DNA from 2 places in the Desulfotomaculum defluvii genome. Region 2 is predicted to be linked to the other one. Evidence: riboswitches for the same ligand, from Rfam matches in the RefSeq annotation. Region 2 holds a riboswitch; the other holds the start of a gene.
The links. A riboswitch is a leader RNA that binds a small molecule or an ion and turns the genes downstream of it on or off. The one in region 2 is predicted to bind thiamine pyrophosphate.

Region 1 (3,201 bases), on a different contig from region 2:
CTTTTACCTGTAAAGTAAGTGAATCCCTGACCATCATATAACAAATCTATAACATCAGTTTCACCTTCATCATGTCCACCCTTGATAACAACATAGGCAGCACCCAGATGCTGCAGGTGTTTGGCAGCTTCCTGCCGATCCTCCAAGGTTATTATGGTCATTCCTGTTAATACCTCAGCCTCTGGAATATTGGGCGTGATGATGGTTGCCAATGGCAATAGGTATTTTTTTAATGCAACTACCGCCTGACTTTGCAGCAAAGATGCACCACCCTTGGCGATCATAACGGGATCCACCACAACATTTTGCCATTGATAATGTTTTATTTGTTCAGCCACCACTTGAATGATTTCACTACTGAAAAGCATACCGGTTTTGACAACATCTGTCCCCATATCTTCACCGATGGACCGGATTTGTTGCTGCACAGCCTCTATTGGCAAAGGATAGACCCCTTGTACACCCAGAGTGTTTTGTGCAGTAATGGCTGTAAGGGCAGACATACCATAGACCCCTAGTTCCTGAAATGTTTTTAAATCTGCTTGGATACCGGCACCACCACCACTGTCCGAACCAGCAATGGTCAATGCCTTAAATGTTTTGTTCATAGTCGTTCCTCTTTTACTTCAAATTAGTTATTACAGAACCATATTTAATAATTTCCTCATTAGATACTTTGGCCAATTGATTTAGGAATTCAATTTGGAAACTACCTGGTCCTTCCTGTCCTTTAAGAGTGGCGGCAATTTCTGCTGCCACCCCATAGCTCACCAGTGCAGCCGTCGATGCCAAAAGCAGTTCCTGCTCCACTGCACAAAAGGCTCCAATAACTGAGGAAAGTAAACAGCCAGTTCCCGTTACCCTAGTTAATAGGGCATCCCCGTTGTTGACCACATAGGTCCTTTGACCGTCGGTGATTACATCTTCTTTACCCGTTACCACTACCACTGTATCCAGCTGTTTGGCGGCGCTTTGAGCTAGATAAACTACATCTCCCTTGGCTTGACCCGCATCAACACCTCTGACGTCCCAGTTTTCGCCAATAACATTGGCCACTTCCCCAGCGTTTCCCCTTAGTACAGATACCTTGACTTCTTTTACAATCCTTCGTGCTGTTGCAGTTCGGTAAGCAGTGGCTCCTGCCCCAACCGGATCAAACACAACTGGAACGTTATGCTGATTTGCCGATTTACCCGCCTGAAGCATCGCTTCGATCTCTTTTTCATTTAAAGTCCCAATATTGAGAACTAGGGCTCCCGCAATGCTAGCCATATCGGCCACTTCCTCCACTGCATAGGCCATCACCGGTGAGGCGCCTAAGGCCAATAGTCCGTTGGCAGTAAAATTAGTTACCACAACATTAGTAATATTGTGTATCAGAGGGTTTACCTGCCTCACCTTTTGCAATGTAATGGCAATGTTTTGTAGATTCATACGATACATTCCCTTCCCTTCTACGATTTTAGTACTTCCTGAAAGTGACATAAAAAAGAGCACAATGCGTAAGCAAAGTGCCCATACTTTTCTCATCACTCCCTACGCTGGCATTATCCAACAGGTTCAACCGGTCAACGACGGTTTAGTCGTACTCTCAGCGTGCTTCCACAAGCTCCCGGATTTATATATTTTTTAAAGTATACCAATCAATCAAGCCACTGGCAATAGTTCTATAACAACAAAGTATTTTGATCAAATCTGAGTTAAGGTTCGTTTTAAAAATTCTCTGGTGCGTTCTTGTACTGGATTATTAAAAATTTGCTCCGGACTTCCTTCTTCTGCAATAACTCCTTTATCCATAAATACTACACGGTCAGATACCTCTTTTGCAAATCCCATTTCGTGAGTTACGATTAACATGGTAAGACCAGATTCAGCTAGTTCCTTCATAACTTTGAGGACTTCTCCTACCATCTCTGGGTCAAGGGCTGATGTTGGTTCATCAAACAACATCACATCTGGTTCCATAGAAAGTGCTCGAGCAATAGCCACCCGTTGTTTTTGACCACCTGATAATTGTCTTGGTTTTGCGTTAATATATTGATCCATGCCAACAACTTTTAAATATTTCATAGCTATTTTTTCTGCTTCAGCCCGAGAACGTTTTAGTACTTTTATTTGTCCGACTACACAATTGTTTAAAACATTGTGATTATTAAATAGGTTAAATTGCTGAAAAACCATACCTAAATTGGTGCGGTAAGCATAAATATCATGCTTATCATCTAATATATTTTCCCCTTTATATATAATTTGGCCCCCACTTGGTTTTTCTAACAAATTAATGCAACGAAGAAGAGTTGATTTACCAGAGCCAGATGAACCTATGATACAGACAACCTCTCCTTTGCTAACTGAAAAATCTATATCTTTTAAGACTTCGTGGGCTCCAAAGGATTTACTTAAGTGTTGAATATCAATAACTTTTTCCATATGCTCCCTCCTCCGTCTAACTAGTTTGTGTTTTACGCAGCTTGTCTTCCGGTCTTTCTAATTGCATTTGATTACCTAACAGAATGTAATCATCTGGCCCATCTAATTTCTTTTCAAAGTAACGTAAAATTCTAGTTACTGTATAGGTCATAATAAAGTAAATAACACACGCCACAAAGAATGATTCAAAATATCTGAAGTTGTTGCCTGCAACTGATTTGGTTTGGAAAAATAATTCCGATACAGAAATTACGTTAAGCACAGAGGTATCTTTGATATTAATAATAAATTCATTGCCTGTTGCCGGTAAAATATTGCGAATTACCTGTGGTATTACAACATTAATCATCGTTTGAAAATGATTCATACCTATGGCATGGGCTGCTTCAAATTGTCCCTTATCAATAGATATAATACCACCACGAACGATTTCGGACATATAAGCCCCTGTATTAATAGATACAATAAAAATTGCTGCCGCCAGCCGGTTCATATCCACACCAAAAGCTAAAGCAGAACCATAATAAATTACCATGGCTTGTACAATCATAGGTGTGCCCCGGAAGAATTCTATATAGGCTGAAAGTAAAGCATTAATAATTTGCAGGGTAATTCTTTTGGCCCCCCGCTCTGGTAGAGGAATAGTACGCACAACCCCTACTAATAAACCAATAAATGATCCTATAATAGTACCAATTATAGAAATTAAGAGTGTTATACCCGCACCCCGAATGAACATTGGCCCGTAGTCAGAAACAATCTTTACTATCC
Region 2 (3,201 bases):
GGTATTGGGAAACCAATCCAGCATGACAGTTATTTTCTTTAATCCTTCCTCTTTGCTTTGCTCCGGTGCTGCTTTTTTCTCCTGCGTACAGCCAGTAAACAATAGCATCAGGCAGGCCAGCAGACAAAAAATCATTACTTTTCTACGAACCATTTTAAATTCTCCTTCCTTAATAAGGCAATCATGAAAGCAGGGCGCGTGTAAGGGTTATTGCATCTGCGGGGGATAACGATAGCACTTGCTAATTCGGTGAGTTTAGTTTTTCCAAAAAACTCAATGCTCAAGGCCCATGGCTCATGGCCCACGGCCCTTCCCCAAGGCTTTTCTATAAGCTACGGCTGACTGCTAGGTTTTCCTGTAATACCAGGGCATAACAAGCCGGGCAACACCTTCGATGATGAGGTAGATCAATAGACTAAGACAGGTAATAACAATAATGGCTGCAAAGACTCGATCAGTTAAATAGGACTGGGAGGAACGGGTCATAAAAATTCCTAACCCTTTGCTGGCCCCCAACCACTCACCAATTACTGCCCCCATTACACTATAAGTGCCTGCAATACGCAGCCCAGAAAAGAAGAAAGGCAGGGCTGCGGGAAGCTTTACCATGGTAAAAATCTTTCTAGTATCCGCTCCCATGGCTGATAGAAGTCGAATCATATCTCTGTCCACCAGCCGATAGCCATCGGCTAAGTTTATTGTAATGGGGAAGAAGCAGACTAAGGCCACCACGAGAACTTTGGGCAGTAAACCATAACCAAACCAGATAATTAACAACGGTGCTACAGCAATAATAGGAATAGTCTGGGAGATGATTAATAGAGGATAAATAGCCTTTCTTAGGGACTGGGACCAGTCGATGGCTGTTGCCAAAGTAATACCGACCACAACGGCTATGCCCAAGCCCAGAACAGTCTCATAGATGGTTTGGGTACTATGCCGCCACAGAAGTTCTCTAGCCTGCCATAGCGCCTCTACGATTTGACTTGGCCCTGGTAGAATCCAAGCTTCCACCTGGCTAATTTCTACGGCAATCTCCCACAATATCAAGAGAAATAGCAGGGTAAATCCAGGCAGAAAAATAGCTGCAAAGTCCCTATTATCGGTATTTAGCGATCTTTTCATCGATCGTTACTCCTTCAGGACGATAGTGAATCTTTATGTAGGTCATCACTTCCGAAGCCCCTGCAGTAATACAAGCTTCCTGAGCTTTTTTTACAATCTCAATCAGGTGATCCATCTCACCTTCCATGACAGTTTCCATGGGGCCAACTTCGTACTTTACCCCAGCTTGCTGAACCACCTCTATGGCCTTATCAACAATTTCATAACTGTCATCACCTTTGGTTTTGGGTATTACTTGAAATCCTACATTTACTATGGGCATCTTTTTTCCTCCTTGAACTATTTGACTATTAGAAAAAACTTGGCATCCCTTAGTTTACCCTAGGTATGTCCAAAGTCTTTATACTTTCCAACACATTAAATAAAAAAAGCTACCCCAGAAGGATAGCTTTTTGGCACATGAGAAGATTCTCTGTCCCTCCGCTGGCATTACCCAGATCAGGTTTTACGGGTCGGTACCTCTGTACCCTCTCAGCCAGTCTCCCCAGCTCCCCAGATTATTTAGTTGTAGTTAAACTATAACAGGTGTATCTTAGTTTGTAAATGGGTTTGAATAGATGACGAGTTAGATACTAGCTCTGGGCCATAAGCCGTGTGCCATGAGCTTTTTTGCATGTTTTACTTATGGGTCAATATGGACTTGATCGTGTATCATCTATTAAAAGATCCTTAAGCATATCAAGCACAAAAAACCCTAGGCCCAGGGCTCATGGCCCATGGCCTAGGGTTTTTTAAGGCTAATGGCTATTTCAGATCCTCAATGGAATTTATATCCATATAAGCTGGAACCACCAATCCTATTCTGGTTCCTTCCATGTTAGGTCCGAGGTCGTCAAGTTTGTCTTTAAACTCTTTGTAATAATCGGCATGGGTTGCGGGTAACCAAGCTGCAACACTGGCGTCTGCATCTCCAGAAGCCAAACCAGCCCACATGGGACCAGCTTCCACCTGGCTTAATTCCACTTCATAACCCAGTTTTTCTAGGACCACTGCTACAACGTTGGTGCTAGCAATTTCAGAATCCCAAGCAACATAGGCCAGGTTTATTTTTTCTCCTTGTACCGGAGTGATTCCATCCAGCCATTGATTAACCTTTTCCTCATTATTTTTCACCCATTTAGCAGCCGCTTGCCCCTCATCAGTACCTTCCATAATATCTACCATTACTACTGCCATATCTTCTGGCTGCCAATTAAACTTGTCCAGAAACTGATAGGCACTGGGATGGTCTTCTTTTAAGCCCATCCGGGCAATTGTATGAATAAACTCATCATCCCCAAAGATCTTTTTGGGGTCTTCTAGATATTTGAGATCATATTTGGCAAATTTCCAGTGGGGTGTCCACCCTGTTACAATAATGGGTTCTTCATTCTCATAGGCCTTGGTTAAAGCCGCTGTCATTGCCGCACCTGAGCCCTCTACTAGTTCCCAATCTTTTAATTCATATTCCTGTAGTGCTTTGCTAGTGGCTTTCATGATCCCCGCTCCAGGGTCAATGCCGATGATCTTATAGTCTACTTGATCTCCTACTTTACCTGACTGATTAGTTTCCGTAGCACCACCACAGCCTACCGCCAGTAATGAAATCACCAAGCCAATCACTAATAAAAATAATCCTTTTCTTTTCAAACCTTCTCCCCCTTATACTTGTTTTCTGCCTATATTTTGCGTCATTCTGTCAAGAATGATAGCCAGAATGACGATGGCTAAACCTGCTTCGAAACCTGCCCCTATCTTAATTTGGGTTACAGCCCTGTAGACATCCGCACCCAGCCCCTTGGCCCCAATCATTGAAGCAATAACCACCATGGATAAGGCCAACATTATGCATTGGTTAATACCAGCCATTATCGTAGGCTTAGCCAACGGAAGCTGTACCTTTAACAGTTTTTGTGTAGGTGTAGAACCAAAGGCATCCGCTGCCTCCACCAATTCACAGGGAACCTGCCTAATACCTAGGTTGGTTAACCGTATAGTGGGCGGCATAGCAAAAATCACCGAAGCAATGACGCCTGGTACTTTTCCTAACCCAAAGAAAAAGATGGCTGGTATCAGGTAGACAAAAGCTGGCATGGT

Region 1: it holds a riboswitch for thiamine pyrophosphate, as region 2 does, so the genes downstream of both, thiM (hydroxyethylthiazole kinase) here and ACYQ03_RS03260 (thiamine-binding protein) in region 2, are expected to answer to the same signal.

Annotation. Positions count from the first base shown of each region.
Region 1 covers NZ_BAAHYV010000008.1:371,746-374,946, reverse strand. The annotation lists gene thiD (bifunctional hydroxymethylpyrimidine kinase/phosphomethylpyrimidine kinase) at 1-608, opposite strand, end outside; gene thiM (hydroxyethylthiazole kinase) at 622-1,530, opposite strand; TPP riboswitch at 1,517-1,626, opposite strand; gene ACYQ03_RS17205 (amino acid ABC transporter ATP-binding protein) at 1,690-2,430, opposite strand; gene ACYQ03_RS17200 (amino acid ABC transporter permease) at 2,447-3,201, opposite strand, start outside.
Region 2 covers NZ_BAAHYV010000006.1:109,960-113,160, reverse strand. The annotation lists gene ACYQ03_RS03270 (ABC transporter substrate-binding protein) at 1-153, opposite strand, end outside; gene ACYQ03_RS03265 (ABC transporter permease) at 346-1,125, opposite strand; gene ACYQ03_RS03260 (thiamine-binding protein) at 1,100-1,387, opposite strand; TPP riboswitch at 1,524-1,630, opposite strand; gene ACYQ03_RS03255 (glycine betaine ABC transporter substrate-binding protein) at 1,870-2,754, opposite strand; gene ACYQ03_RS03250 (ABC transporter permease) at 2,767-3,201, opposite strand, start outside.